3 regions of the Streptomyces sp. NPDC053076 genome follow, and region 3 is predicted to be linked to each of the others. Evidence: predicted binding sites of a transcription regulator. Region 3 holds the regulator's gene; each other region holds the start of a gene.
What was found. Region 3 encodes HrcA, which represses chaperone genes, less so after heat shock. Its sites were predicted from a motif close to TTNGCACTCNGNNNNNCNGAGTGCNAA; they were not measured.
Positions count from the first base shown of each region.

Region 1: groL (chaperonin GroEL) is a predicted target of HrcA. The motif match lies at 3,377-3,403, and genes of this name have one in related genera.
Region 2: groES (co-chaperone GroES) is a predicted target of HrcA. The motif match lies at 3,011-3,037, and genes of this name have one in related genera.

Region 1 covers NZ_JBITZL010000009.1:182,262-191,643, forward strand. Annotated here, with positions in the region: gene ACIGYR_RS31660 (NADH:flavin oxidoreductase) at 1-1,016, opposite strand, end outside; gene ACIGYR_RS31665 (hypothetical protein) at 1,171-1,488, shown strand; gene groL (chaperonin GroEL) at 1,592-3,214, opposite strand; gene ACIGYR_RS31675 (cold-shock protein) at 3,512-3,715, opposite strand; gene ACIGYR_RS31680 (MoaD/ThiS family protein) at 4,146-4,421, opposite strand; gene thrC (threonine synthase) at 4,418-5,701, opposite strand; SAM riboswitch class I at 5,719-5,875, opposite strand; gene ACIGYR_RS31690 (glucosyl-3-phosphoglycerate synthase) at 6,035-7,006, shown strand; gene ACIGYR_RS31695 (trehalose-6-phosphate synthase) at 7,081-8,520, shown strand; gene otsB (trehalose-phosphatase) at 8,641-9,382, opposite strand, start outside.
Region 2 covers NZ_JBITZL010000006.1:263,135-272,516, forward strand. Annotated here, with positions in the region: gene ACIGYR_RS25220 (methyltransferase domain-containing protein) at 1-1,044, opposite strand, end outside; gene ACIGYR_RS25225 (polysaccharide deacetylase family protein) at 1,135-2,040, shown strand; gene ACIGYR_RS25230 (polysaccharide deacetylase family protein) at 2,037-2,846, shown strand; gene groES (co-chaperone GroES) at 3,185-3,493, shown strand; gene groL (chaperonin GroEL) at 3,612-5,240, shown strand; gene ACIGYR_RS25245 (ester cyclase) at 5,314-6,021, opposite strand; gene ACIGYR_RS25250 (SDR family NAD(P)-dependent oxidoreductase) at 6,098-6,871, opposite strand; gene ACIGYR_RS25255 (MOSC domain-containing protein) at 6,948-7,616, opposite strand; gene ACIGYR_RS25260 (LysR family transcriptional regulator) at 7,698-8,597, shown strand; gene ACIGYR_RS25265 (WhiB family transcriptional regulator) at 8,700-9,029, opposite strand.
Region 3 covers NZ_JBITZL010000002.1:547,830-557,211, forward strand. Annotated here, with positions in the region: gene ACIGYR_RS09700 (AMP-dependent synthetase/ligase) at 1-161, shown strand, start outside; gene ACIGYR_RS09705 (SpoIIE family protein phosphatase) at 346-2,166, shown strand; gene hemW (radical SAM family heme chaperone HemW) at 2,193-3,425, shown strand; gene ACIGYR_RS09715 (DUF3097 domain-containing protein) at 3,593-4,453, opposite strand; gene ACIGYR_RS09720 (MBL fold metallo-hydrolase) at 4,488-5,210, opposite strand; gene hrcA (heat-inducible transcriptional repressor HrcA) at 5,372-6,388, shown strand; gene dnaJ (molecular chaperone DnaJ) at 6,389-7,525, shown strand; gene ACIGYR_RS09735 (nitronate monooxygenase) at 7,727-8,803, shown strand; gene ACIGYR_RS09740 (16S rRNA (uracil(1498)-N(3))-methyltransferase) at 8,800-9,382, shown strand, end outside.

The DNA.
Region 1 (9,382 bases), on a different contig from region 3:
ACCATGTCGAACTCGTCGGCCTCCAGGCGGTCCAGGAGGTTCTCGATGCCCTTGACCGGGGAGCCCTCGCCCTGGAAGGCGTTGATGAAGTCGCCGTCCAGGCCGACCGAGCCCACGGTGATGACCTGCTTGCCGGTGAGCTTCTTCGTCCAGCCGGCCAGGTTCAGGTCGGATCCCTCGAACTCGGGGAGCCAGTAGCGGCGGGTGGAGGCGTGGAAGACGTCGACGCCGGCCGCCGCGAGCGGGGTGAGGAGGGCCTCCAGCTCCTCGGGGGTCTCGGCGAGGCGGGCGGTGTAGTCCTGCTGCTTCCACTGCGAGTAGCGGAAGATGACCGGGAACTCGGGGGACACCGCCTCGCGGACCGCGGCGATGATCTCCGCCGCGAACCGGGTGCGGGCCACCGGGTCGCCGCCGTACGCGTCGGTACGGCGGTTGGTGCCCTCCCACAGGAACTGGTCGAGCAGGTAGCCGTGGGCGCCGTGGATCTCCACGCCGTCGAAGCCGATGCGCTCGGCGTCGGCCGCGGCCTGGGCGAACGCGCCGATGACGGCGTCCAGGTCCGCCTGCGTCATGATCTTGCCGGTCGGCTCGGCGCCCGCGGTGACCAGACCGGAGGGGCCGACGGCCGGGGCGTCGGCGAAGGGCGGCTCGCCCTGCTTGCGAACCATGCCGATGTGCCACAGCTGCGGGACGATCGTGCCCCCGGCCGCGTGCACGTCCTCGGCGACCTTCGCCCAGCCCGCCAGCTGCTCCTCGCCGTGGAACCGCGGTACGCGGTCGCTCTGGCCCGCCGACTCATGCCCCACGTAGGTGCCCTCGGTGACGAGCAGGCCGACGCCGGCGGCGGCCCGGCGCGCGTAGTACGAGCGCACGTCCTCGCCGGGGATGCCGCCCGGGGAGAACATGCGGGTCATCGGCGCCATCACGATCCGGTTCGGGACGGTCAGGCCGTTCAGCGCGATCGGGCGGGAGAGGAGACGGGCCGCCCGGGAGACGGGGGGCGTGGTGACGGTCATGTGGGGGCTCCTCGCGAATGACGGGGTTACCAGCTGGTATGTGCGTGCGCATTGTTGCAACTCCTTAAGTAATGCCGGTGAGCGGCCCCCGCATTCCCCCTCCCGGGCGGGTGGCGTGTGACTCCCGACATATGGCGAGCCGACCGGCAACCGGGTGAATCGACCGGGCCCCCCGTTCCTCACCGCCTGGCACTACGACGCCACGCGGCGCACGGTGACCGACCAGGTCGCGCCGCCCGCCACCGGCTCGGACACCCGGCCCATGGCAGCCGTGTCGCGCACGAGCGCGCCGATCGTCCTCGCCTACCACGACATCAACCCGCACCCCGCCAACGGCCGGACCTCGCTGACGGCCCGCGCCACCACCAAGCCGGTGTCGGCGCGCACCAGCGGCGGCGTGTCGCTGGCCGTCCGCGACGAGGCGGAGGATCTCGCCCGGCCGCGGTTCACCGCCCTGCGCATCGCCCCCTGAGCGAGCACGCACCGGAACACGGGAACGCCCGAGGGCGGTACCTCCAGCCGGAAGCTGGGGGTACCGCCCTCGGTCCGTAGGACGGGTGATCGACCGGGGTCGATCAGAAGTCCATGTCACCGCCCGGCATGCCGCCGCCGGCCGGCGCGGCGGCCTTCTCCGGCTTGTCGGCGATGACGGCCTCGGTGGTGAGGAACAGCGCGGCGATGGAGGCGGCGTTCTGCAGCGCGGAACGGGTCACCTTCGCCGGGTCGATGATGCCCTCGGCGACCAGGTCGACGTACTCACCGGTCGCGGCGTTCAGGCCGTGGCCCGGGGTCAGGTTGCGCACCTTCTCCACCACGACACCGCCCTCGAGGCCGGCGTTGACGGCGATCTGCTTCAGCGGGGCCTCCAGGGCGATGCGCACGGCGTTGGCGCCGGTCGCCTCGTCACCCTCCAGCTCCAGCTTCTCGAAGACCTGGGAAGCCTGGAGCAGGGCCACGCCACCACCGGCGACGATGCCCTCCTCGACGGCGGCCTTCGCATTGCGGACGGCGTCCTCGATGCGGTGCTTGCGCTCCTTGAGCTCCACCTCGGTGGCGGCACCGGCCTTGATGACCGCGACACCGCCGGCGAGCTTCGCCAGGCGCTCCTGCAGCTTCTCGCGGTCGTAGTCGGAGTCGCTGTTCTCGATCTCGGCGCGGATCTGGTTCACGCGGCCGCCCACCTGCTCCGAGGAGCCGGCGCCGTCGACGATGGTGGTCTCGTCCTTGGTGATGACGACCTTGCGGGCGCGGCCCAGGAGGTCCAGGGTCGCGTTCTCCAGCTTGAGGCCGACCTCCTCGGAGATGACCTCGCCGCCCGTGAGGATGGCGATGTCGCCGAGCATGGCCTTGCGGCGGTCACCGAAGCCCGGGGCCTTGACGGCGACGGACTTGAAGGTGCCGCGGATCTTGTTGACGACCAGGGTCGACAGGGCCTCGCCCTCGACGTCCTCGGCGATGATCAGCAGCGGCTTGCCCGACTGCATGACCTTCTCCAGCAGCGGGAGCAGGTCCTTGACCGAGGAGATCTTGGAGTTGGCGATCAGGATGTACGGGTCGTCGAGCGACGCCTCCATCCGCTCCATGTCGGTGGCGAAGTACGCCGAGATGTAGCCCTTGTCGAAGCGCATACCCTCGGTGAGCTCCAGCTCCAGACCGAAGGTCTGGGACTCCTCGACGGTGATGACGCCTTCCTTGCCGACCTTGTCCATCGCCTCGGCGATCAGCTCGCCGATCTGGGTGTCGGCGGCGGAGATGGACGCGGTGGAGGCGATCTGCTCCTTGGTCTCGACGTCCTTCGCCTGCTCCAGCAGGGCGGCGGAGACGGCCTCGACGGCCTTCTCGATACCGCGCTTCAGAGCCATCGGGTTGGCACCGGCGGCGACGTTGCGCAGGCCCTCCTTGACCAGGGCCTGGGCGAGCACGGTCGCGGTGGTCGTACCGTCACCGGCGACGTCGTCCGTCTTCTTGGCGACTTCCTTGACCAGCTCGGCGCCGATCTTCTCGTACGGGTCCTCGAGCTCGATCTCCTTGGCGATGGAGACACCATCGTTGGTGATCGTGGGGGCGCCCCACTTCTTCTCGAGGACGACGTTGCGGCCCTTGGGGCCGAGCGTCACCTTCACGGCGTCCGCGAGCTGGTTCATGCCGCGCTCGAGGCCGCGCCGCGCCTCCTCGTCGAACGCGATGATCTTGGCCATGTGAAGTGGTCCCTCCAGGACTGGGGGTGATTCCTTCGGACCGCGCCCGCGCCCGCGACGGACGGCTCGCCGGCCGCGTGGTTCCTTGCCCCACCTGGCCTGCGGGCCTCACCGACCCGGTCCTTCGTTGTCACTCTCACCTTCAGAGTGCTAACGCAATGATTAGCACTCGGCATGGTCGAGTGCAAGCGCCTCACCCGGGAACGGGGCCGCCGTCAGCCACCCGCGAACACCGGACCGGGGACGGCGAAGGGCCCGCACCCTCTGCGAGGTGCGGGCCCTTCGGACAAGAAACGTTCAGGCGCTGAGGCGGACCATGTCGGCCTGCGGGCCCTTCTGGCCCTGCGAGATCTCGAACTCCACCCGCTGGCCCTCCTCCAGGGTGCGGTAGCCGTCCATCTGAATGGCGCTGTAGTGGACGAAGACGTCCGCACCACCGTCGACCGCGATGAAGCCGTACCCCTTCTCCGCGTTGAACCACTTGACGGTGCCCTGAGCCATGCCTAACTCCCCTATTACTGGCCCTTGCACAGATCCACACTTCGCGGACCCGGGTCAGACCTCACCCCCCATTGGCCGGGGGCGTGCGCCGGAACGCGTCGACCGCGGCTGAATGTATCTGTCCAACTGCCGTCTGCAACAGGTCAATCGGACGAGAATTCTGGACGCGCACGGTCCGGGAAGTGGGGAGAATTCACCCGACGTCAGGGCAAGTCGGGCCCCGCGAAAGGCACAAAAGCCGCAGATAACCCGCACACTTTGGCTACTTCTTGTCGGGCGGGCGGCATGATTCCAGGGCCCGCGACCCGAAGGTCACGACCGCGTTCCCCAACTCTACCGCGCTCAATCACGCAGAATTGCCCCCTCCGCTTCTCTCACGGAGGGGGCAATTCGATGTACAGCCGGTAACCGAGGTTACCGAAGGTAATAATCAGCCTCCGGCCACGGCCGGAATGATCGAGACACCGGCGCCCTCGGGGGTCGCCGTCTCCAGGCCCTGCTCGAAACGGACGTCGTCGTCGTTGACGTACACGTTCACGAAGCGGCGCAGCTTGCCCTGGTCGTCCAGGACCCGGGCGGCGATACCGGTGTGGTTCTTCTCCAGGTCGGCGATGACCTCGCCGAGGTTCGCGCCCTCGGCGGCGACCTCGGCCCGGCCGCCGGTGTAGGTGCGCAGGATGGTGGGGATGCGAACGGTCACGCTCATGCGAGGCCAGCCTCTCGGAAGGAGTCCAGGGTCGGGCGGATGGTGGCGGTGAGGCCGGTCCCGGCCACCGCGTCCAGGGTCTTCAGGCCGTCGCCGGTGTTGAGGACGACCGTGGTCTTCGCCGGGTCCAGCACGCCGTCCTTGAGCAGCTTGCGGGTGACGCCGACGGTCACCCCGCCCGCCGTCTCGGCGAAGATGCCCTCCGTGCGGGCCAGCAGCTTGATGGCGTCCACGACCTCCGCGTCCGTGACGTCCTCCACGGCACCGCCGGTGCGGCGCGCGATGTCCAGGACGTAGGGGCCGTCGGCCGGGTTGCCGATGGCCAGGGACTTGGCGATGGTGTTCGGCTTCTGCGGGCGCACCACGTCGTGCCCGGCCTTGAAGGCCGTGGACACCGGGGAGCAGCCCTCGGCCTGCGCGCCGAAGATCTTGTACGGCCTGTCCTCGACCAGTCCCAGTTTGATCAGCTCCTGGAGACCCTTGTCGATCTTCGTGAGCTGGGAGCCGGAGGCGATCGGGATCACGATCTGGTCAGGCAGCTGCCAGCCGAGCTGCTCGCAGATCTCGTACGCGAGGGTCTTGGAGCCCTCCGCGTAGTACGGGCGCAGGTTGACGTTGACGAAGCCCCAGCCCTCGCCGGCCGGGTCGCCGATCAGCTCGGAGCAGAAGCGGTTCACGTCGTCGTAGTTGCCCTCGATGCCGATGAGCTCACCGCCGTAGACGGCGGCCATGACGACCTTGCCCTGCTCCAGGTCGTGCGGGATGAACACGCACGAGCGGAAGCCGGCGCGGGCGGCGGCGGCGCCGACGGCACCGGCCAGGTTGCCCGTCGAGGAGCAGGAGAGCGTGGTGAAGCCGAAGGCGCGGGCGGCCTCCAGGGCCTGGGCGACCACCCGGTCCTTGAACGAGTGTGTGGGGTTGCCGGAGTCGTCCTTCACGTACAGGCCGCCGGTCACGCCCAGCTCGCGGGCGAGGTTGTCGGCCTTGACGAGCTTGGTCCAGCCCGGGTTGAGGTTGGGCTTCTCCGCGACGTCCGCCGGGACCGGCAGCAGGGGCGCGTACCGCCAGATGTTCGCGGGGCCCGCCTCGATGCGGCGGCGCAGTTCCTCGGTGTCGTGAGCGGAGAAGTCGTAGGCGATCTCCAGCGGGCCGAAACACTCTTCGCAGGCGAAGACCGGGCCGAGCGGCACCCGATGACCGCACTCGCGACAGCTCAGGGCGGCGGCGGGACCGAGGTCTACGGTGGAGTCACTGGTGCTTGCAACTGTCTGCACAGCCATGGAGGCGAGGCCCTTTCTCCTCATCTTCCTCACGACGCATCTCGCCGTGAGACGGATTTGGCACCTTCCCTAGCCGGGAGCCTCGCGGAGATGATCAGGAATGATCTACGAGAACCGGCTGGAGGGTTGCCGGGGCTTCATCGGGCCGTGTCCCTCTGCCCCTCTGGATGAGCGGTATTCGGTTGTGAACGCGCGCGACCCCCGACATGCGATGGTCATCGGCGTTGTTCAAGACTGTAACCGAAGGCCAGGACAGTTGAGATAGTCGTCCGAACCGCGAGATGGATCACACGGCCCACCCGTGTGGTCACGAACAGTGAGGAGCCGCAGACCGTGCTGGAAGAAGTCGAGCGCTGGCTGGCCACCCGCTCCTGGTCCGTGGCCGATCGCCCTCTCCACCGGATCCTGTCCGCCAAGCAGCGCACCGGCCAGACGATCAGCGTCGTGCTGCCCGCGCTCAACGAGGAGGAGACGGTCGGCGACATCGTCACCGCCATCCGTCACGACCTCGTGGAGCGGGCTCCGCTGGTCGACGAGATCGTCGTCGTGGACTCCGGATCCACCGACCGCACCTCCGAGGTCGCCGCCGCCGCGGGCGCCCGGGTCGTGCACCGCGACGAGATACTGCCCCGCCTCCCGGCCGTCCCCGGAAAGGGTGAAGTGCTGTGGCGCTCCCTGCTGGTCACCGGCGGGGACATCCTCTGTTTCATCGACGCCGATCTGAAGGAGTTCTCCTCCGACTTCGTCCTGGGGATCGTCGGCCCGCTGCTCACCGAGCCGGGCGTGGACCTGGTCAAGGCGATGTACGACCGTCCGCTCGCCGCCGGGTCCGGTCCGCTCGCCCCCGGCGGGACCGCCGGGCAGGGCGGCCGGGTCACCGAGCTGATGGCCCGCCCGCTGCTGAACATGCACTGGCCGCAGTTGGCCGGCTTCGTGCAGCCGCTGGGCGGCGAGTACGCGGCCCGTCGCTCCCTGCTGGAGCAGCTGCCCTTCCCCGTCGGCTACGGCGTGGAGCTGGGCATGCTGGTGGACGCGCTGCACCTGGTCGGCCTGGACGCGCTGGCCCAGGTGGACGTGGGGGTGCGCAAGCACCGCCACCAGGACGGCCAGGCCCTCGGCCGGATGGCCGCCGCCATCTACCGCACGGCCCAGCTCCGGCTGGCCCGCGGTCATCTGATCCGGCCCTCGCTGACCCAGTTCGAGCGGGGCGAGGACGGCTTCGAGCCGCGCACCTACTCGGTGGACACCGAGGAACGGCCGCCCATGGTGGAGATCGCGGAGTACGCCGACCGGAAGGTGGCGTGAACGGGCCGTATACGGTCGGCTTCCCGGCCGGAACGTACGTTTGAGCGTTTGCGGGCCGGGCTAGGTTGAGGCGTATGGCTTCCACCCGCGCTGCTGCCGAAAAAGCTCAGGTGCTGGTCGCGTCGAATCGCGGCCCGGTCTCCTATCAGGTACGCGAGGACGGCTCGCTGCACTCCAGGCGGGGCGGCGGCGGGCTGGTCTCGGGGCTGTCCGCCATCGGCTCGGACGCGGACTCGGTGTGGGTGTGCGCCGCGCTGGGTGACGGCGACCGGGCGGCCGTCCGGCGCGCGGACGGCGGGCTGCTGCCGGCCGGGGACACGGGCGGGCAGCGGGTGCGGATGCTCGACATCGACGCGGCCGTGCACGCCGAGGCGTACAACGGCATCGCCAACTCGGTGCTCTGGTTCGTCCACCACATGCTGTACCAGACCCCGCTGGAGCCGGTCTTCGACGCGGAGTTCCGGCGGCAGTGGGCGTCGTACGAGACCTACAACCGGGCGTTCGCCGAGGCGCTGGCCGAGGAGGCGGCCGAGGGTGCGGCGGTGCTGATCCAGGACTACCACCTGGCCCTGGCCCCCCGCATGCTTCGCCGGCTCCGCCCCGACCTGCGCATCGGCCACTTCTCGCACACCCCGTGGGCCCCGCCGGACTACTTCCGGCTGCTGCCCGACGACATCGCGGCCGAGCTGCTGACCGGCATCCTGGGCGCGGACCGGGCGGCCTTCCTCACCGAGCGGTGGGCGGGCGCGTTCCGGGACTGCTGTCACGCGGTGCTCGGACCCGGCATCCCCTCCGGCACCCGGATCGGGGTGCACGGGCTGGGCGCGGACGCGGACTTCCTGCGCGAGCGGGCGCACCAGGAGGACGTGGCCGAGCGGATGGCGGCGCTGCGGGAGGAGATCGGGGCGGACCGCAAGACCATCGTCCGGGTCGACCGCACGGAGCTGTCGAAGAACATCGTGCGCGGACTGCTGGCGTACCGGCAGCTGCTGGAGGACCACCCCGAGTGGCGTGAGCGGGTCGTCCACGTGGCGTTCGCCTACCCCTCCCGCCAGGACCTCGCCGTGTACCGCGAGTACACCGCCGAGGTGCAGCGGGTCGCGGACGAGATCAACCAGCACTACGGCACGCCGGGCTGGACGCCGGTGGTGCTGCACGTGAAGGACGACTTCGCGCGCTCTCTGGCCGCGTACCGGCTGGCCGACGTGGCGCTGGTGAACCCCATCCGGGACGGCATGAACCTGGTCGCCAAGGAGGTCCCGGTCGTCTCCGACGAGGGCTGCGCGCTGGTGCTGTCGCGCGAGGCCGGGGCGTACGAGGAACTGGGCGCGGACGCGTTCACGGTGAACCCGTACGACATCGGCGGGACGGCGGAGGCGCTGCACGAGGCGCTGAGCCTGCCGACGGAGGAGCGGGCGGCGCGCTGCAAGCGGCTGGCCGCCGCCGCGACCGCGCTGCCGCCGGCCCGGTGGTTCCTGGACCAGCTGGACGCGCTGACCGGCCAGCCGAGCTGACCGGCCGACCGAGCTGAGCGGCCGACCGGCGCGGCAGGATCGGACGAGCCGGGTGCGGGTACCGGTCAGCCGAGCCGCCGGCCGCCACGGCCGTTCGGACGAGCCGGGTGCGGGGGCCGGTCAGCCGAGATGAGCGGCCAGCCGGCGCAGCAGATCCACGACTCCCTCCGGGCCGTTCACCACCAGGTCGGCCCGTTCCGCCAGCTCGGTGACCTCGGTGCTGCCGCTGCAGACCAGCAGGCCGGGAGTGCCGTTCTTGCGGAGTTCCTCGATCGCGGTGAAGGCGGGGAGGTCGCCCAGGTCGTCGCCGGCGTAGACGACACAGCCGGCGCCGGTGGTGCGGGCGTGGTCGAGCAGGGCCACGCCCTTGTCCATGCCCGGCGGGCGCAGCTCCAGGACCATGCGGCCGGGTTCGACGATCAGGCCGTGCCGGGCGGCGAGGGCGGCGAGGGGGGCCCGCAGGGACTCGAACGTGGCCTGCGGGTCGGCGGCGCGGCGGGTGTGGACCGCGACGGCCCGGCCCTTCTCCTCGATCCACGTGCCCGCACCGGCGCCGGTACGCTCCAGCAGGCCCGGCAGCTCCGCGCGGACGGCGGCGACGCCGGGGTGCGGGGCGGGGGCGGTGACGGTGCGGGTGGCCGCGTCCCAGCGTTCGGCGCCGTAGTGCCCGAGGACGGTCAGGTGCTCCAGGCCGGGGACGCCGTCGAAGCCGCCGTAGCGGACCGCGACCTCGGCCGGACGGCCGGTGATCACCGCGACGGAGGCGATCTTCGGGGCGAGCGCGGCGAGCGCCGGTACGGCCTCGGGGTGGGCGCGGGCCTGTTCGGGGTCGGGGACGATGGGGGCCAGTGTGCCGTCGAAG
Region 2 (9,382 bases), on a different contig from region 3:
GCCGCGCTTCTTCACGGTCAGCGTGCCGACCTCGCGCTCCCGCAGCAGGGCCTTCAGCTTCTTGACGTTGAACGGGAGCCGGTCGGTGATCTCGTAGGCGGTGGCGTACGGGGTGGGCCGCGGCGCGTCGGCGGTGACGTACGCGATGGTCGGGTCGACCAGGCCGCCGCCGACCTCCTCGGCCACCTCGGCGACCAGGTGCGCTCGGATCACGGCGCCGTCGGGCTCGTACAGGTAGCGCCCCACCGGCCGCACTTGGGGGTCGGGCAGCCCGCGGCCGAGCAGCGTGCGCGGGCCCGGCAGCAGCGTGGCCCGCACGGCGCCCGGCGCGCCGGTGCCGAACCACAGCACCGCCTCCTTCACGTCCCCGCCGTCGGAGATCCACTCGGCCTCGGCCTCGGCCGGGACCACCTCGTGCGGGATGCCCGGGGCGATCTTCAGGGCGGCCCGGGGCGCCGTGCGGGCGGTCTCGATCGCCCAGGACAGCGGAGGTGAGTACGCCTCCGGGTCGAACACCCTCCCGCGTCCGCCTCGCCGGGCCGGGTCCACGAACACCGCGTCGTACCCGGCGGTGTCCACCTCCGTGACATCGGCCTCCCGCACCTCGATCAGGCCGGCCAGCCCCAGCGCCTCGGCGTTCGCCCGGGCCACCGCCGCGGTCAGCGGGTCCCGGTCCACGGCCAGCACCCGGATCCCGGCCCGCGCCAGCGCGATCGCGTCCCCGCCGATGCCGCAGCACAGGTCGGCCACGGAGGTCACGCCCAGCTCCCGCAGCCGGTGGGCCCGGTACGTCGCCACGCTGCTGCGCGTCGACTGCTCGACCCCGTTCGGGGTGAAGAACATCCGCCCGGCGTCCGCGGCCCCGAACTTCGCCACCGCCCGCTGCCGCAGCCGGGCCTGGCCGAGCGCGGCCGAGACCAGTTCGGCCGGGTGGTCGCGGCGCAACCGGGTGGCCACGGCCAGCTCCCGCGCGGGCTCGGTGTCGCGCACCTCGTCGAGGAGGGCGCGGCCTTCGGGGGTGAGGAGCAGAGCGAGGTCGTTCACCGGGTCATTGTGGGCCAGTCGGTGGATGGTGCGCCTCCGGCGGCGGTGTCGGCCCGGTTCGCGGGCCGGGGCCTGGGAGGATCCGGCACCATGCGAGCAGTAGTACAAAATGACAAATGTCGGGCGCGGGTCGCGAGGACGGCCGCGGGCTCCACGGCCGTCGCGCTGGCTGCCGCCGTCCTCCTGTCCGGCTGTGCCGGCAGCCCCGAACCGGCCACCGGTCGGCACGGTCCCGCCCGCCCCCAGGACCCGCGGGCCCGGCAGGCCGGCGAGCACGCCCGGCTGGTCGCCGCCGCCCAGCGCTGGGGCCTGGACCACGCCCCGCTCACGCCCCCGGCCCCGCCGGCGAAGAAGCCCACGATCACACCCCGGGACGGCTTCGAGGTGGACGGCCAGGAGGAGGAGGACCTCCCGCCGGTCTTCACCACCGTCCCCACCCGGCAGAAGGTCGTCTTCCTCACCATCGACGACGGGGCCGACAAGGACCCGGCGTTCCTGCGCATGATGAGCGAGCTGAAGATCCCGTACACGGCCTTCCTGAGCAACTACCTCGTCGAGGACGACTACGGCTACTTCCGCAGGATGCAGGCGCAGGGCGTGACCCTGAACAACCACACCCTCACCCACCCCTACCTGCCCGGCCTGTCCTACGAGGAGCAGCGGGACGAGATCTGCGGCATGCAGGCCATCATGAAGAAGCAGTTCGGCAAGGCGCCCACCGTGTTCCGGCCGCCGTACGGCAACTACAACGGCGACACCCTGCGCGCCGCGAAGGAGTGCGGGATCAAGTACGCGCCCATCTGGGACGAGGAGGTCTTCGTCGACCACTGGGAGTACCGCGACTGGGACCGCAGCCTGCACCCCGGCGACATCGTCCTCACCCACTTCCGTGGCCGGGACGACTGGAACGGCACGATGGTGGACGACATGCGCCGCTTCCTGAACAAGGCCACGCGCGAGGGCTACGCCGTGGCCCGCCTGGAGGACTACCTGTGAGGCGCCTGCGGGGGCCGGCGGCGGTCCTCGCCGCGGCCCTGCTCCTCACGGGCTGCGCCCAGTCCGTCGACCCCATCGAACGCCTCGGGAAGAAGGCCGCCCAAGGGGTGCACCCGCGCGCCGGGGCCGACCGCAGCTATCTGCGCTGGGGGCTGACCCAGCCGCTCGCCCGCTCCCCGGTGCACCCGGCCCGGCCGCTCGCAGCGCACCCGGGGGCGCACGCCCTGCCCCCGGTGGCCGACCACGTCCCCACCCGGGACCCGGTCGTCTTCCTCACCTACGACGACGGCGCCGAGCGGGACCCCCGCTTCGTCGACATGGTCCGCGAACTCCGGCTGCCCGTCACCCTGTTCCTCACCGACAGCGTCGCCGCGCCCGGCTACGGGCACTTCGCCCGCCTGCGCGCACTCGGCGCCGGCATCCAGAACCACACCGTCGACCACCGGGCCCCGGCCGGACTGCCGTACGCCGAGCAGCGCGCCGAGATCTGCGGCCAGCAGGACCGCCTGCGCGCCCGCCTCGGCGCCCGCCCCCGCCTCTTCCGCCCGCCCTACGGCTCCTACGACGCCACCACCCGGCGCGCCGCGGCCGACTGCGGCATCTCCGCGCTCGTCCTGTGGCGCGCCGCCCTCACCCCGGCCGGCCTCGCCTGCACCCACGGCTCCCGCCACCTGCGTCCCGGCGACATCGTCCTGGTGGGCCCCGACGAGTCGGGGGAACTCTCCCTGCGCGAGCGCACGGTGCGGGTGCTGAGGGAAGCGCAGCGGCGGGGACTGACGGTGGGACGGCTCGAGGACTACCTGTAGCTCGTCCCGGCGGCAACCAGCCCGTCCGGGCGTTCGAGGACGAGGGCGGCAAGGCCCGAAGCCAGGGTCCCGGGGGCGGCGGTTCCCGGAGCCGGCGGCCCGGCACCGGACCGCCGGGACACACCGGCGGAGCCTCGGACGCCGGCCGACGCGCCACACGCCGATTGGCACTCCGCTTGACCGAGTGCTAACCCCGGTCATAGTCTCGGCTCTGGCACTCCGCAGGTGAGAGTGCCAACAAACGCGACGGGCAGATCCGGCACCCGCGACGACGGATCGACCTGGTCGCCACCTCAGACAGTTAACCCCGTGAGATCTCCGAAGGGGGAGGTCGGATCGTGACGACCACCAGCTCCAAGGTTGCCATCAAGCCGCTCGAGGACCGCATTGTGGTCCAGCCGCTCGACGCCGAGCAGACCACCGCCTCTGGCCTGGTCATCCCGGACACCGCGAAGGAGAAGCCCCAGGAGGGCGCCGTCCTCGCCGTGGGCCCGGGCCGCTTCGAGAACGGCGAGCGCCTGCCGCTCGACGTCAAGGTCGGCGACGTCGTTCTGTACAGCAAGTACGGCGGCACCGAGGTGAAGTACAACGGCGACGAGTACCTCGTGCTCTCGGCTCGCGACGTCCTCGCGATCATCGAGAAGTAATCACCTCAAGCAACTCTCTGCTTTGAGCTGCGCCCCTGGCCCCCGCATCCGATAAGAAGCCGGGCGCCCGGGGCGCTGCGCTTTTCACCCACAGATTTCCGAGAGGGCTCCCGCTGCCATGGCGAAGATCCTGAAGTTCGACGAGGACGCCCGTCGCGCCCTTGAGCGCGGCGTCAACAAGCTTGCCGACACCGTCAAGGTGACGATCGGCCCCAAGGGTCGCAACGTCGTCATCGACAAGAAGTTCGGTGCCCCCACCATCACCAACGACGGTGTCACGATCGCCCGCGAGGTCGAGATCGACGACCCGTACGAGAACCTCGGTGCGCAGCTGGTCAAGGAGGTGGCGACCAAGACCAACGACATCGCGGGTGACGGCACCACCACCGCCACGGTCCTCGCCCAGGCGCTCGTCCGCGAGGGCCTGAGGAACGTCGCCGCCGGCGCCTCCCCGGCCGCCCTGAAGAAGGGCATCGACGCCGCCGTCAAGGCCATCTCCGAGGAGCTGCTCGCCTCGGCCCGCCCGATCGACGAGAAGTCCGACATCGCCGCCGTCGCCGCGCTGTCCGCCCAGGACCAGCAGGTCGGCGAGCTGATCGCCGAGGCGATGGACAAGGTCGGCAAGGACGGTGTCATCACCGTCGAGGAGTCCAACACCTTCGGTCTGGAGCTGGACTTCACCGAGGGCATGGCCTTCGACAAGGGCTACCTGTCGCCGTACTTCGTGACGGACCAGGAGCGCATGGAGGCCGTCCTGGAGGACCCGTACATCCTCATCAACCAGGGCAAGATCTCCTCCATCACCGAGCTGCTGCCGCTGCTGGAGAAGGTCATCCAGGCCGGCTCCTCCAAGCCGCTGCTGATCATCGCCGAGGACCTCGAGGGCGAGGCCCTGTCGACCCTGGTCGTCAACAAGATCCGCGGCACCTTCAACGCCGTCGCGGTGAAGGCCCCGGGCTTTGGTGACCGCCGCAAGGCGATGCTCCAGGACATGGCCGTCCTCACCGGCGCCACCGTCATCTCCGAGGAGGTCGGCCTCAAGCTCGACCAGGTCGGCGTCGACGTGCTCGGCTCCGCCCGCCGCGTGACCGTCACCAAGGACGACACCACGATCGTCGACGGCGCCGGCAAGTCCGAGGAAGTCCACGGCCGCGTCGCCCAGATCAAGGCCGAGATCGAGAACACCGACTCCGACTGGGACCGCGAGAAGCTCCAGGAGCGCCTCGCGAAGCTGGCCGGCGGCGTGTGCGTGATCAAGGTCGGCGCCGCCACCGAGGTGGAGCTGAAGGAGAAGAAGCACCGTCTGGAGGACGCCATCTCCGCGACCCGCGCCGCGGTCGAGGAGGGCATCGTCTCCGGTGGTGGCTCCGCCCTGGTCCACGCCTCCAAGGTCCTGGAGGGCAACCTCGGCAAGACCGGCGACGAGGCCACCGGTGTCGCCGTGGTCCGCAACGCCGTGGTCGAGCCGCTGCGCTGGATCGGCGAGAACGCCGGCCAGGAGGGCTACGTCATCGTGTCCAAGGTCAAGGACCTGGACAAGGGGCAGGGCTACAACGCCGCCACCGGCGAGTACGGCGACCTCGTGAAGGCCGGCGTCATCGACCCGGTCAAGGTCACCCGCTCCGCCCTGGAGAACGCCGCCTCCATCGCCTCCCTGCTGCTCACGACCGAGACCCTGGTCGTCGAGAAGAAGGAAGAGGAGCCGGAGGCCGCGGGTCACGGCCACAGCCACGGCCACGCCCACTGAGGCGACCGCCCGTGAGTGAAGGCCCGGCACCCCGTCGAGGGGGCCGGGCCTTCGCCCTGTGCGCCCGGTCGGCCTACTGCTCCAACTCGTCCAGGGCGCCGAGCTGCTGCATCAGCCCCAGCTGGTCGTGCTGCCACCACAGCTCGGCGATCTTGCCGTCGGCGCCGAACCGGAACAGCGTCATCCCGGTCATGGTGACCTGCCTGCCGGTGGGCGCGATCCCCAGGAAGTCGCCCCGGTGCGTGGCCCGCCAGGTCCACCGCGCGCACGCCCGGTCACCCTGGGCGAACACGTCCTCGACCGTGAACGCGAAGTCGAAGGCACCGCGCCACATCCGGAACTCGGCGCGGACGTTGTCCAGGCCGATGGTGTCCTGCGGGTTCATCGGGTCGTGACTGTGGATGTCCTCGTCGAGCAGATCGTTCAGCGGAGGCAGTTCGCCCGCGGTGCGCAGCGCCTCGAAGAAGGCGCGCACGACATGCTCGGACAGAGGCTCGTCCCGCACGACGTCCAGGTCGGTGAACGTCGGCATCTCGTCGCACAGTGCGACCAGCCCCCGGAAGATCCGGTCGGTCTCCGGCAGGTTCGAGTTCCGCATCGCCTCCTCGTACGAGGGGAACTCCACCACCTCGACGACGTGCGACGCGTCCGAACGGTCCGTGCCGACCACCGCGTGCGTCGCGGTACGCGTCCCCTTGGTCTGCTGGACCCAGTCGTCCATGAGCCGGTTCATCTCGTCCAGCCGGCTCGTCCTGCACTCGATGAGCTGTACGAAGGTCATGGCGCCGCCTCCGGCCCCCCTGGTCCGGTAACCGTCCCGCCCATTTTCCCACCGGGACGGCAGCGCCACCCCTCTGCTACTGCGGCCCGTACTTCCGCCCGGTCTTCGACGTGATCCCGCCCAGCAGTCCGCGCGGCGCCACCTTCGCCAGCCCCATCAGCGCCTTGTACCGGGGATCCGGGATGGACAGCGACTTCCCGCGCGCGAGATCGGCCAGGGCGGCCGCGACCAGCTTGTCGGCGTCCAGCCACATCCAGCCGGGGATGTTGTCCGTGCCCATCCCGGCCCGCTGATGGAACTCGGTGCGCACGAACCCGGGGCACAGCGCCATCAGCCGGACCCCGCTGCCGGCCAGGTCCTTCGCCGCGCCCTGGGTGAACTGCACGACCCACGCCTTGGACGCGCCGTACGTGCCGCGCGGGACGAAGGCCGCCACCGAGGCGACGTTCACCACCCCGCCCCGGCCGCGCTCGCGCATCGCCTCGGCCGCCGCCGACGTCAGCCGGAGCACCGCCTCGCAGTGCACCTTGAGCATCCTCAGCTCGTCCGCCATCGAGACGTCCAGATAGCGTCCCTTGTTGCCGAAGCCGGCGTTGTTGACCAGCAGGTCGACCGGGTTCTTCCGGTCGCCGAGCCGGGCGGCCACCGCCTCGATGCCCGTGTCCTGCGCCAGGTCGGCGGTCAGCACCTCCACCTCGATGCCGTGCCGGTCGTGCAGTTCCGTCGCCTGTTCGCGCAGCCGCTTGGTGTCCCGCGCGACCAGCACGAGGTCATGCCCGTCAGCCGCCAGCCGCCGCGCGAACGCGGCACCGATTCCCGCGGTCGATCCCGTAATCAGAGCCGTTGTCATGGCCCAAGGGTAGTGACCCGGACCGACAGCCTCCGCTGCCCGTGCACGCCGGGCCCCGCGCTGCCCTGACGGCCGTTCAGCCCCCGTGCTCCGTCACGTACTTCCGGGCCTTCGCCAGCGCCTCCGCGTGCAGCGCCCCGCCCGCCGCGAGCAGCCGCGGCAGCAGCTCCCGCTCGGTGGTGACCGCACGGAACTGCATCGCCGCCGTCACCCCGTGGTCCGGCCGGTGCACGATCTCCACCGGATCCCCCACCTGGACCTCGCCCGGTTCGATCACCCGGAGGTAGGCACCCGTTGCGCCCTTCTGTGTGAACCTCTTGACCCAGCCGCGTTCGCCCAGATGGCCCTGGAACGTGTTGCACGGGATGCGGCCCGAGGTCACCTCGAGCACCACCTCGGAACCGATCCGCCAGCGCTCGCCGATCAGCGCCCCGGACACGTCCAGGCCGTCCGTCGTCAGATTTTCCCCGAAGCAACCGTTGGCCAACGATCGGCCGAGTTCGTGCTCCCACTCGTCGAGGTCCTCGCGGGCGAAGGCGTACACCGCCTGGTCGTCCCCGCCGTGGTAGCGGGTGTCACAGACCGTGTCCCCGGCCAGCCCGCTCGCGCCGACCCCTCGTGGGCCGGGCGCGGCCACCCGCACCGGACCGTCGGCCGGGCGCTTGTCGATGCCGGTCAGACCGTCCGGCTGGTTCGTGTAGGGCACGAGCCTGGGCCGGCCCAGATTGACGGAGAGAAGCTTCATTCCTGCACGCTATGCGATTCCCGACCCAAAGCATCGACGCGGTATCGGCAACATCACCCAAGGCTGCCTTATGCTCAAGAGGTGATCGAGGCCCGTCATCTCCGCGTCCTGCGCGCCGTCGCCACCACCGGTTCCTTCTCGGCGGCGGGGCGCGAGCTGGGCTGCACCCAGCCCGCCGTCAGCCAGCAGATGAAGGCCCTGGAAGCCTCGGTCGGCACCCCGCTGCTGGTCCGCAACGGGCGCGAGATGCGCCTCACCCAGGCCGGCGAGGCCCTCGTCCGGCACGCCTCCGGCATCCTCGCCGGGCTCACCGCGGCCGAGGAGGAGGTGGCCGCCATCGCCGGCCTGCGCGCGGGCCGGGTCCGGCTGGTCTCCTTCCCGAGCGGCAGCTCCACCCTGGTCCCGACGGCCCTGGCCGCCCTGCGCGCCGCCCACCCCGGCACCCGCGTCTCCCTGGAGGAGGCCGAGCCGCCGAGGTCCGTCGAACTGCTGCGGGAAGGCGACTGCGACCTCGCCCTGGCCTTCCGCTACGAGGGGGCGGCGGTCGCCGAGGACTGGGACGACCTCGTGGCGCGCCCCCTGTTGACGGACCGTCTGGTCGCCCTGGTGCCCGAGCGGCACCGGCTCGCGCGCGCGGAGAGCGTCGCCATCGGCGAGCTGGCCCGCGAACCGTGGATCGCGGGCTGCCCGCGCTGCCGCGGCCAGCTGATCGAGGTGTGTGAGGGTGCGGGGTTCACCCCGCGCATCGACTTCGCCACCGACGACTATCCGGCCGTGGTCGGCCTGGTCGGCGCCGGCCTCGGCGTCGCCGTACTGCCCCAGCTGGCCGTGGAGTCGGTCCGGCCGCGGGGCGCGCGCACGGTCCGGCTGGAGCCGGCGGTACGGCGCGAGATCGTCGCTCTCACCCTGCCCGACCTGGCACAGGTGCCGGCCGTGTCGGCGACGCTGGAGCAGCTGGCCCGGGCGGCCGGGCGCGCGTAGCGGTACGGGGGCGGGTGCGGCGGCAGGGTCATGGGCACGCGCACGCGTGCCCTACGGGAAGGAAGGGGCGCACCCGCGATCCGGGGGCGCAGAAACGTTCCTTCAGTGGTGAGGGGTGTCGTGCCCGCTGGTGGTCGATGCCGCCACCAGACGGTTGCGCGCCCGCCCCATCAACTCCTCACGCTCGTCCTCGGTCAAGCCGCCCCAGACGCCGTACGGCTCGCGCACCGCCAACGCGTGCGCCGCGCACTCCGCCCGGACCGGGCACCTCATGCAGACCTCCTTGGCCGAGTTCTCGCGAGCGCTCCGAGCCGCCCCGCGCTCGCCCTCCGGGTGGAAGAAGAGCGAGCTGTCCACCCCGCGGCATGCAGCCAGCAGCTGCCAGTCCCACAGGTCCGCGTTCGGTCCGGGAAGGCGGGAGAAATCTGCCATTACGTGACCCCTTGTAGCCGATCTGGGCGGATACGGTGCCAACGACCGTACATCTCCGGTCTAAGGAGATGAAAATATGACTCATTGCGAATCTAGCCCCGGACACTGCGAAACGGGAAGAAAAGGCGCCGAATGGGGCATGGCTTGTGATGAAAAGTTGAGGGTCCGTTGGGCATATCTGCACCGTGTCGGTCCCCTCACGTAGAGTGCCGAAGACGGCAAGCGGCCCCGTAACTCTTTCGAGTGACCGTCGTTGAGAGTGCGGAGGCGGTTGAGAACACAAGCGCTCGGGCAGGCGTCCGAGACGGTCGACCGCACAGGTGACGATTCCGTACCAGCCTGGAGGCTCAAGG
Region 3 (9,382 bases):
TCCAGCGCTGGCAGACCATCAAGAAGTTCCGGCTGCTGCCGCGGGACCTCGATGTGGAGCACGGCGAGATCACGCCGAGCCTGAAGCTGAAGCGGCCGGTGGTGGAGCGGGAGTACAAGAACCTCATCGAGGAGATGTACGCGGGGGCGCGGGAGTCCTAGCGCCGGCCGCAGGGGGCGGCTGGGGGACTGCCGGGGGCCGCGGGACGTTCGTGGTTCGTCGCGCGGTTCCCCTCGCCCCTTGGGGACTTTGCGCTCACCGGCGCTCGAAAGCTTGCCACTTCTGCACACTTCAGTGACTCAACGCTTATAGATGCCGCCGGTCTGTCACCCTGGCGGCATGGACATGGCGGCCATACCGACGCAGCGGGAGAGCGAGGCCCGGCCCGGCGAGAGGCGGGGCCGGACCACCCTGCCCGGGAGTCCCGTCGCCCCGGGCTCGGCCCGCGCGCTGGTGCGTTCCGCGCTGACCGAGGCGCCCGGCGTTGCGGCCCGGCTGGTCGACGACGCCATGGCCGTCGTCAGCGAGCTGGTCACCAACGCCGTCGTGCACGCCGGCACCGACGTACAGGTCGACTGGCGGCTGGAGACCACCGGCGCGTTCGTGATCGAGGTACGGGACCAGCACCCCTCACGGGCCCCGCGCGACGCCATGAGCGGCGAGGGGCCGTACGACACCCCCGAGTACGGGCGCGGGCTGCGCCTGGTCGCCACGCTCGCCGAGTCCTGGGGCGTCACCTACCGCGCCGGAGCCAAGACCGTCTGGGCGCGGTTGCCCCCGGGCGGCAGCGAGGCCCTGGACGGACCCGCCCCGGACCCCGCCCTGGAGGTCGCCGGGGACCTCGCCCCCCAACCGCACCGCGCCGACGGCGACCGGGACTGGCTCGGCCGGGGCGCCCTTACCTTCCTCGCCGAGGCGTCCGACCTGCTCGCCGGACAGCTGGACGAGAACCTCGTCGCCGCGCTCACCGGCCAGCTGATCGTCCCCCGGCTCGCCGACTGGTGCGCGGTGTGGCTGGAGGACGAGGCGAGCGTGCGCGGCGGCGCTGGCGGCGGGCCCGCCCGGGTCTGGCACGCCAGCGAGGCCCGCATCGAGGAACTGCGGTGCGCCCTGGAGAAGGAGCCGCCGGGCCCGCCGGACGGACTGCGCTCCGGCCCCGAGCCCTACCCGTGGCCCGGCCACGCGCTCGGCCCGCAGGGCGCCCACGGGACGGCGCTGTCGTACCGGCTGATCGCGGGCGGCCGGCCGCTCGGCACGCTGGTCATCGGCCGGTGCGGACCGGCCGGCTTCCCCGACGAGGTCATCGGACTGGTGGAGGACCTCGGCCGCCGCGTCGCCCTGGCCATCGGCGCGGCCCGCCAGTACGCCCGCCAGGCCACCATCAGCGCCGTCCTGCAACGCGGCCTGCTGCCCGGCGCGGTCGCCGAGATCCCCGGCGTGAGCAGCGCGCTCGTCTACGAGCCGTGCGACACGGGCGGCCCCAGCGGCGACTTCTACGACCTGTTCCCGGCGGGCGACGGCCGCTGGTGCTTCGCCGTCGGCGACGTCCAGGGCAAGGGCCCGGAGGCGGCCGTGGTGATCGGCCTCGCCCGGCCCTGGCTGCGCCTCCTCGCCCGGGAGGGCTACCGCGTCGCCGACGTCCTCGACCGCCTCAACCAGCTGCTCCTGGACGACGCCACCGAGGCCGCCGACGCCGCCGCCCGTGCCCTGGTCGCCGTCGGCGGCCGGCCCCTGGCCTCCGCGGACGGCCCGCAGACCCGCTTCCTCTCCCTGCTGTACGGCGAGCTGACCCCGCACGGCGGCGGGGTTCGCTGCACCCTCGCCTCCGCCGGCCACCCGCTGCCGCTCGTCCTCGGCCCCGACGGCAGCGTGCGCACCGCCGCCCGCCCGCAGACCCTCCTCGGGGTCGTGGAGGACGAGACGTACACCAGCGAGACCCTGGAGCTGCGGCCCGGCGACAGCCTGCTGTGCGTCACCGACGGGGTGACCGAGCGGCGCTCCGGCTCCCGCCAGTTCGACGACGGCGACGGGCTCGCCCGCGCCCTGTCCGGCTGCGCCGGGCTCAGCGCCGAGCTGATCGCGGAAAGGATCCGCCGCCTCGTCCACGACTTCGGCGGCGGCGCTCCCGAGGACGACCTGGCCCTGCTGGTGCTCCAGGCGGAGTAACGCCACCGGTACGGGACAATGGGGGCATGCCTTCCGCACTCCCCGACGGCGAGCCCGTCCCCGCAGACGGCGCGCTGCCCGCGCACGCGCTCGCCGGGGCCGCGGGCCGCCCGCTCGGTTTCTACCTCCACGTCCCGTACTGCGCTACCCGCTGCGGCTACTGCGACTTCAACACCTACACGGCGACCGAGCTGCGCGGCACGGGCGGCGTGCTCGCCTCCCGGGACAACTACGCGGACACGCTGGCGGACGAGATCCGGCTGGCGCGGAAGGTGCTGGGCGACGACCCGCGCGAGGTCCGTACGGTCTTCGTCGGGGGCGGTACGCCCACCCTGCTGGCCGCCGACGACCTGGTACGCATGCTGGGGGTGATCCGTGCCGAGTTCGGGCTCGCCCCCGACGCGGAGATCACCACGGAGGCGAACCCGGAGTCGGTGGACCCCGCCTACCTCGCCACCCTGCGCGAGGGCGGCTTCAACCGGATCTCCTTCGGCATGCAGAGCGCCAGGCAGCACGTGCTGCGGGTCCTCGACCGCACGCACACGCCCGGCCGCCCCGAGGCATGCGTGGCGGAGGCCAGGAGGGCGGGTTTCGCGCACGTCAACCTGGACCTGATCTACGGCACGCCCGGTGAGAGCGACGACGACTGGCGGGCCTCCCTGGAGGCCGCCCTCGGCGCCGGTCCCGACCACATCAGCGCCTACGCGCTCATCGTCGAGGAGGGCACCCAGCTCGCCCGCCGGATCCGCCGGGGCGAGATCCCGATGACCGACGACGACGCCCACGCCGACCGGTACCTGATCGCCGAGGAGGCACTGAGCCGGGCGGGCTTCGACTGGTACGAGGTGTCCAACTGGGCCACCTCCGAGGCGGGCCGCTGCCTGCACAACGAGCTGTACTGGCGGGGCGCCGACTGGTGGGGCGCCGGGCCCGGGGCGCACTCGCACGTGGGCGGGGTGCGCTGGTGGAACGTGAAGCACCCGGGCGCCTACGCGGCGGCCCTCGCCTCCGGCCGCTCCCCGGGCGCGGGCCGGGAGCTGCTGTCCGGGGAGGACCGCCGGGTGGAGCGGATCCTGCTGGAGCTGAGGCTGCGTGAGGGTGTCCCGCTGTCCCTGCTGAAGGAGGAGGGGCTCGCGGCCTCCCGCCGGGCGCTGGCGGCCGGGCTCCTGGACGACGGCCCGTACGAGGAGGGACGGGCCGTGCTGACGCTGCGGGGGCGGCTGCTGGCGGACGCGGTGGTGCGGGACCTGGTGGACTGAACTCCCTCCGCGGGCGCCGTGACGGGCTCCTTCGCCGGCGCCCGCGAACTCCTCCGCGGGCGCCGCGACGGGCTTCTTCGTCTGCGCCCGCGAACTCCTCCGCGGGCGCTGTGACGAACTCCTCCGTAGGCGCCCATGAACTCCTCCGTGGGCGCCCTGACGGGCTCCTACGCGGGTGCCGTGACGAAGTCGATCAGTTCCTCCACCCGTCCCAGCAACTCCGGCTCCAGGTCCTTGTACGACCCCACCCGCCGCAGAATCGCCTGCCACACCGCGCCCGTGTTCTCCGGCCAGCCCAGGGCCCGGCACACGCCCGTCTTCCAGTCCTGGCCCCGCGGGACCGTCGGCCACGCCCGGATGCCCAGGGACGACGGCTTCACCGCCTCCCAGATGTCGATGTACGGGTGGCCGACTACCAGGGCGTGGTCACTGGTCACCGACTCCGCGATCCGCCATTCCTTCGTCCCCGGGACCAGGTGGTCCACGAGGACGCCCAGGCGGGCGTCCGGGCCCGGGGCGAACTCGGCGACGATCGCCGGCAGGTCGTCCACGCCCTCCAGGTACTCCACGACCACGCCCTCGACGCGCAGGTCGTCGCCCCACACCTTCTCGACCAGCTCGGCGTCGTGCCGGCCCTCCACGTAGATGCGGCCGGCGCGTGCCACGCGCGCGCGTGCGTTCGGCACGGCGACCGAACCGGATGCCGTACGGGTGGGGCGGGCGGGGGCGGCCGACGGGCGTACGAGCGTCACCGCCCTGCCCTCCAGCAGGAAGCCGCGCGGCTCCAGCGGGAACACCCGGTGCTTGCCGAAGCGGTCCTCCAGGGTCACCGTGCCGGCCTCGCAGCCGATCACCGCCCCGCAGAACCCGGTGCCGGGCTCCTCCACCACCAGGCCCGGCTCGGCCGGTACCTCCGGCACGGGCTTCGGCTTCTTCCACGGCGGGGTCAGATCGGCGGAGTACACACGAGGGCGCGGGCCCGAAGGGCCCTCGTGGGAGGGGCGGGGGCGGGAGGCGGGTGGGCGCATTCGGACGACCATAGGAGAACCCGCGGAATCACGCTCACGACACGCCGAACCGTGCTGCCAGCGCGTCCCGTTGACACCGTACGAAGCCCGCGTCCACCACCGCTCCGTGACCCGGCACGTACAGTGCGTCCTCACCGCCGAGCGCCAGCAGCCGGTCGAGCGCGTCCGGCCAGCGGGACGGGACCGCGTCCGGGCCCGCCTGGGGCTCACCGGACTCCTCCACCAGGTCACCGCAGAAGACGACCTCCGGGGAGCCGGGGACGAGGACCGCGAGATCGTAGGCGGTGTGACCGGGTCCCACGTTGGCCAGCAGCGCCTGCCGGCCCTCGCCGAGGTCGAGGGTCCACTCGCCGGAGACCAGGTGCCGTGGTGGGGTCAGCGCGTCCACCGCCTCGTCCGCGTCCGCCACCGGGAGCCCGTTCCCGATCGCGTCCCTGCGCAGCTCCGCGCGCTCGTGGGCGAACACGGAGTCGGCGCCCACCGCCGCGTACACCTCGGCGCCGGCGAACACGGACGCCCCGAGGACGTGGTCGAAGTGGGGGTGGGTCAGCGCGAGATGGGTCACACGGCCGCCGGCCAGTTCCTGTGCCCGAGCCCGCAGCCGCGCCCCCTCGGCCAGGCTCGACCCGGCGTCCACCATCAGCGCCTTCCCCGCGCCCAGCACCAGGCCGGCGGTGCAGTCCCAGCCGGGCAGCCGGCACCGCCCCACCCCGGCGGCCAGCCGTTCCCACCCCAGCTCTTCCCAAGTCACGGTCATAGCGGCGACGCTAGCGCTACGACCCGGTACGGCGGCCCGACCTTGCCCAGTGTGTACCCGACAGCCGTACACTGGGCCGGGGAATGCTGGCACTCACATGGGAAGAGTGCCAGGGGGACGACCCGAAGGGACAGGGGAAGACGTGCTGGAGGTGCGCGCGAATGCTGAGTGAACGCAGGCTTCAGGTGCTGCGCGCCATCGTCCAGGACTACGTGGGCACCGAGGAGCCGGTGGGTTCCAAGGCGCTCACCGAGCGGCACAGCCTCGGCGTCTCCCCGGCCACCGTCCGCAACGACATGGCGGCCCTCGAGGACGAGGGGTACATCGCCCAGCCGCACACCAGCGCCGGGCGCATCCCCACCGACAAGGGCTACCGGCTGTTCGTGGACAAGCTGGCGGGCGTCAAGCCGATGACGGCGCCCGAGCGGCGGGCCATCCAGAACTTCCTGGAGGGCGCCGTCGACCTCGACGACGTCGTGGCGCGCACGGTGCGGCTGCTCGCGCAGCTGACCCGGCAGGTCGCCGTCGTGCAGTACCCGTCGCTGACCCGGTCCACCGTCCGGCACGTGGAGCTGCTCTCGCTGGCTCCCGCGCGCCTGATGCTCGTGCTGATCACGGACACCGGCCGGGTCGAGCAGCGGATGGTCGACTGCCCGGCGCCGTTCGGCGAGTCCTCGCTGGCGGATCTGCGGGCGCGGCTGAACAGCCGGGTCGCGGGCCGCCGGTTCGCGGACGTGCCGCAGCTGGTCGAGGACCTGCCGGAAGCCTTCGAGGCCGAGGACCGCGGTACGGTCTCCACCGTGCTCTCCACCCTGCTGGAGACACTGGTCGAGGAGAACGAGGAGCGGCTGATGATCGGCGGCACCGCCAATCTCACCCGCTTCGGGCATGACTTTCCCCTCACGATCCGGCCCGTCCTGGAGGCCCTTGAGGAGCAGGTCGTGCTCCTCAAGCTCCTGGGCGAGGCGAAGGACCCGGGCGTGACCGTGCGTATCGGCCACGAGAACGCCCATGAAGGACTCAACTCCACGTCCGTCGTGTCGGTCGGCTACGGTTCGGGCGGCGAGGCGGTTGCCAAGCTCGGCGTGGTCGGACCGACCCGCATGGACTACCCGGGAACGATGGGAGCGGTACGCGCAGTGGCACGGTACGTCGGACAGATCCTGGCGGAGTCGTAAGTGGCCACGGACTACTACGCCGTTCTCGGCGTGCGCCGCGACGCGTCGCAGGATGAGATCAAGAAGGCGTTCCGTCGGCTCGCGCGCGAGCTGCACCCGGACGTCAACCCCGATCCGAAGACCCAGGAGCGGTTCAAGGAGATCAACGCCGCTTACGAGGTGCTGTCGGACCCGCAGAAGAAGCAGGTCTACGACCTCGGCGGCGACCCGCTCTCCCAGTCGGGCGGCGCGGGCGCGGGCGGCTTCGGGGCCGGTGGCTTCGGCAACTTCTCCGACATCATGGACGCGTTCTTCGGTACGGCGTCGCAGCGCGGGCCGCGCTCGCGCACCCGGCGCGGCCAGGACGCGATGATCCGGATCGAGGTCGAGCTGGACGAGGCGGCCTTCGGGACGACCAAGGACATCCAGGTCGACACCGCCGTCGTCTGCAACACCTGCAACGGCGAGGGCGCGGCTCCGGGCACGTCCGCCCAGACGTGTGACATGTGCCGCGGTCGCGGTGAGGTCTCGCAGGTCACCCGGTCGTTCCTGGGCCAGGTCATGACCTCCCGGCCCTGCCCCCAGTGCCAGGGCTTCGGCACGGTCGTACCGACCCCGTGCCCGGAGTGCGCCGGCGACGGCCGCGTCCGCTCGCGGCGCACGCTCACCGTGAAGATCCCGGCCGGTGTCGACAACGGCACCCGGATCCAGCTCGCCGGGGAGGGCGAGGTCGGCCCCGGCGGCGGCCCGGCCGGTGATCTGTACGTCGAGATCCACGAGCTGCCGCACTCGACCTTCCAGCGGCGCGGCGACGACCTGCACTGCACGGTCACCATCCCGATGACCGCCGCGTCCCTCGGCACCAAGGTGCCGCTGGAGACCCTGGACGGCATGGAGGAGGTCGACATCCGGCCCGGCACCCAGTCCGGGCAGTCGATCCCGCTGCACGGCCGGGGTGTCACGCATCTGCGCGGCGGCGGCCGGGGCGACCTGATCGTGCACGTGGAGGTCACCACCCCGACGAAGCTCGACCCCGAGCAGGAGCGCCTGCTGCGCGAGCTGGCCAAACTGCGCGGCGAGGAGCGGCCCACGGGGCAGTTCCAGCCGGGCCAGCAGGGCTTGTTCTCGCGGCTGAAGGACGCGTTCAACGGGCGCTGATCCGTAGGTGCCGTCCAAGGGGCGAAAGCCCCTTGGACCCCTCGGGGGGCGAAGCCCCTGGGTCCCGGCCCCGCCCCTCCAGCACCGGAATCGTCGGGTTGCGGAGCGGCCGGCCGCCCCGGCCCGGCCGGCCGACAAGTGGCATGTGACAAGGGGAAGTCCCGATTCGGACTTGTACGGGGGACGTGACAACATGCCGTCATGTCCTCCGCGCTGACCGATCTCTTTCCCCACCCGATCGTGCAGGCCCCCATGGCGGGCGGTGTCTCCGTCCCGCAGCTCGCCGCCGCCGTCTCCGAGGCTGGTGGCCTCGGGTTTCTCGCCGCCGGACTCAAGACCGCCGACGGGATGTACCAGGAGATCAAGCAGCTGAGGGGGCTCACGAGCCGTCCTTTCGGCGTGAATGTCTTCATGCCGCACCCCGAGCACGCCGAGTCCGGTGCCGTCGAGGTGTACGCGCACCAGCTGGCCGGCGAGGCGGCCTGGTACGACACCGAGCTGGGCGACCCGGACAGCGGCCGGGACGACGGCTACGACGCCAAGCTCGCCGTCCTGCTCGACAACCCGGTGCCGGTGGTCTCCTTCCACTTCGGCGTGCCGAGCCGTGAGGTGTTCGACAAGCTGCGCCGGGCCGGGACCTTCACCCTGGTCACCGCCACCACCGCGGAGGAGGCCCGCGCGGTCGAGCGGGCCGGGGCGGACGCGGTGATCGCGCAGGGCGTGGAGGCCGGCGGCCACCAGGGCACCCACCGGGACCTCCTGGAGAACGACGGCTCCGGCATCGGGCTGCTCTCGCTGATCGCGCAGATCCGGGAGACCGTGGGCATTCCGGTCGTCGCCGCCGGCGGCATCATGCGCGGCAGCCAGATCGCCGCCGTCCTCGCGGCGGGCGCGAGCGCGGCCCAGCTGGGCACCGCCTTCCTCGCCACCCACGAGTCCGGCGCGAGCGCCCTGCACAAGCGGGCGCTGACCGACCCCCTGTTCGCGCGCACCGAGCTGACCCGGGCCTTCACCGGCCGCCCGGCGCGTGGCCTGGTCAACCGCTTCATGCGCGAGCACGGCCCGTACGCTCCCGCCGCCTACCCGGAGGTCAACCACCTCACCGCGCCGCTGCGCAAGGCCGCCGCCAAGGCCGGGGACGCGCAGGGCATGTCACTGTGGGCGGGGCAGGGTCACCGGATGGCCCGGGAGCTGCCGGCCGGACGTCTGGTGGAGGTGCTGGCCGAGGAACTCGACGCGGCCAGGACAGCGTTGTCGGCCGGGGGTGGTCCGCGATGACCGCGCCGGTGTTCGTCGTCGACTCGCTGGAGGGCGTGGGCCCCGGCTCGGTCGTCGACGTCGAGGGCCCGGAGGGGCGGCACGCCGTCTCCGTACGGCGGTTGCAGCCCGGGGAGAACGTGGTGCTCACCGACGGCAAGGGGCGGGGCGCCGCCGGGGTCGTCGTCAGCGTGTCGGGCAAGGACCACATGGTCGTCGAGCCCTTCGAGTTCCCGGTGGAGCCCGAGCCCAGCCCCCGGATCACCGTCGTCCAGGCCCTGCCCAAGGGCGACCGCGGCGAGCTGGCCGTGGAGACGATGACCGAGACCGGTGTCGACGTGGTCGTGCCCTGGCAGGCCGCCCGTTGCATCACCCAGTGGAAGGGCGAGCGGGGCCTGAAGGCGCTCGCCAAGTGGCGGGCCACCGCGCGCGAGGCCGGCAAGCAGTCCCGCCGGCTGCGCTTCCCGGAGGTCACGGACGCGGCGAGCACCAAGCAGGTTGCCGCACTTCTCGCCAAGGCCGACTTCGCCGCCGTGCTGCACTCCGACTTCGAGCACGAGAGCGTGCCGCTGGCGACCGCCGAACTGCCCGCCGAGGGCG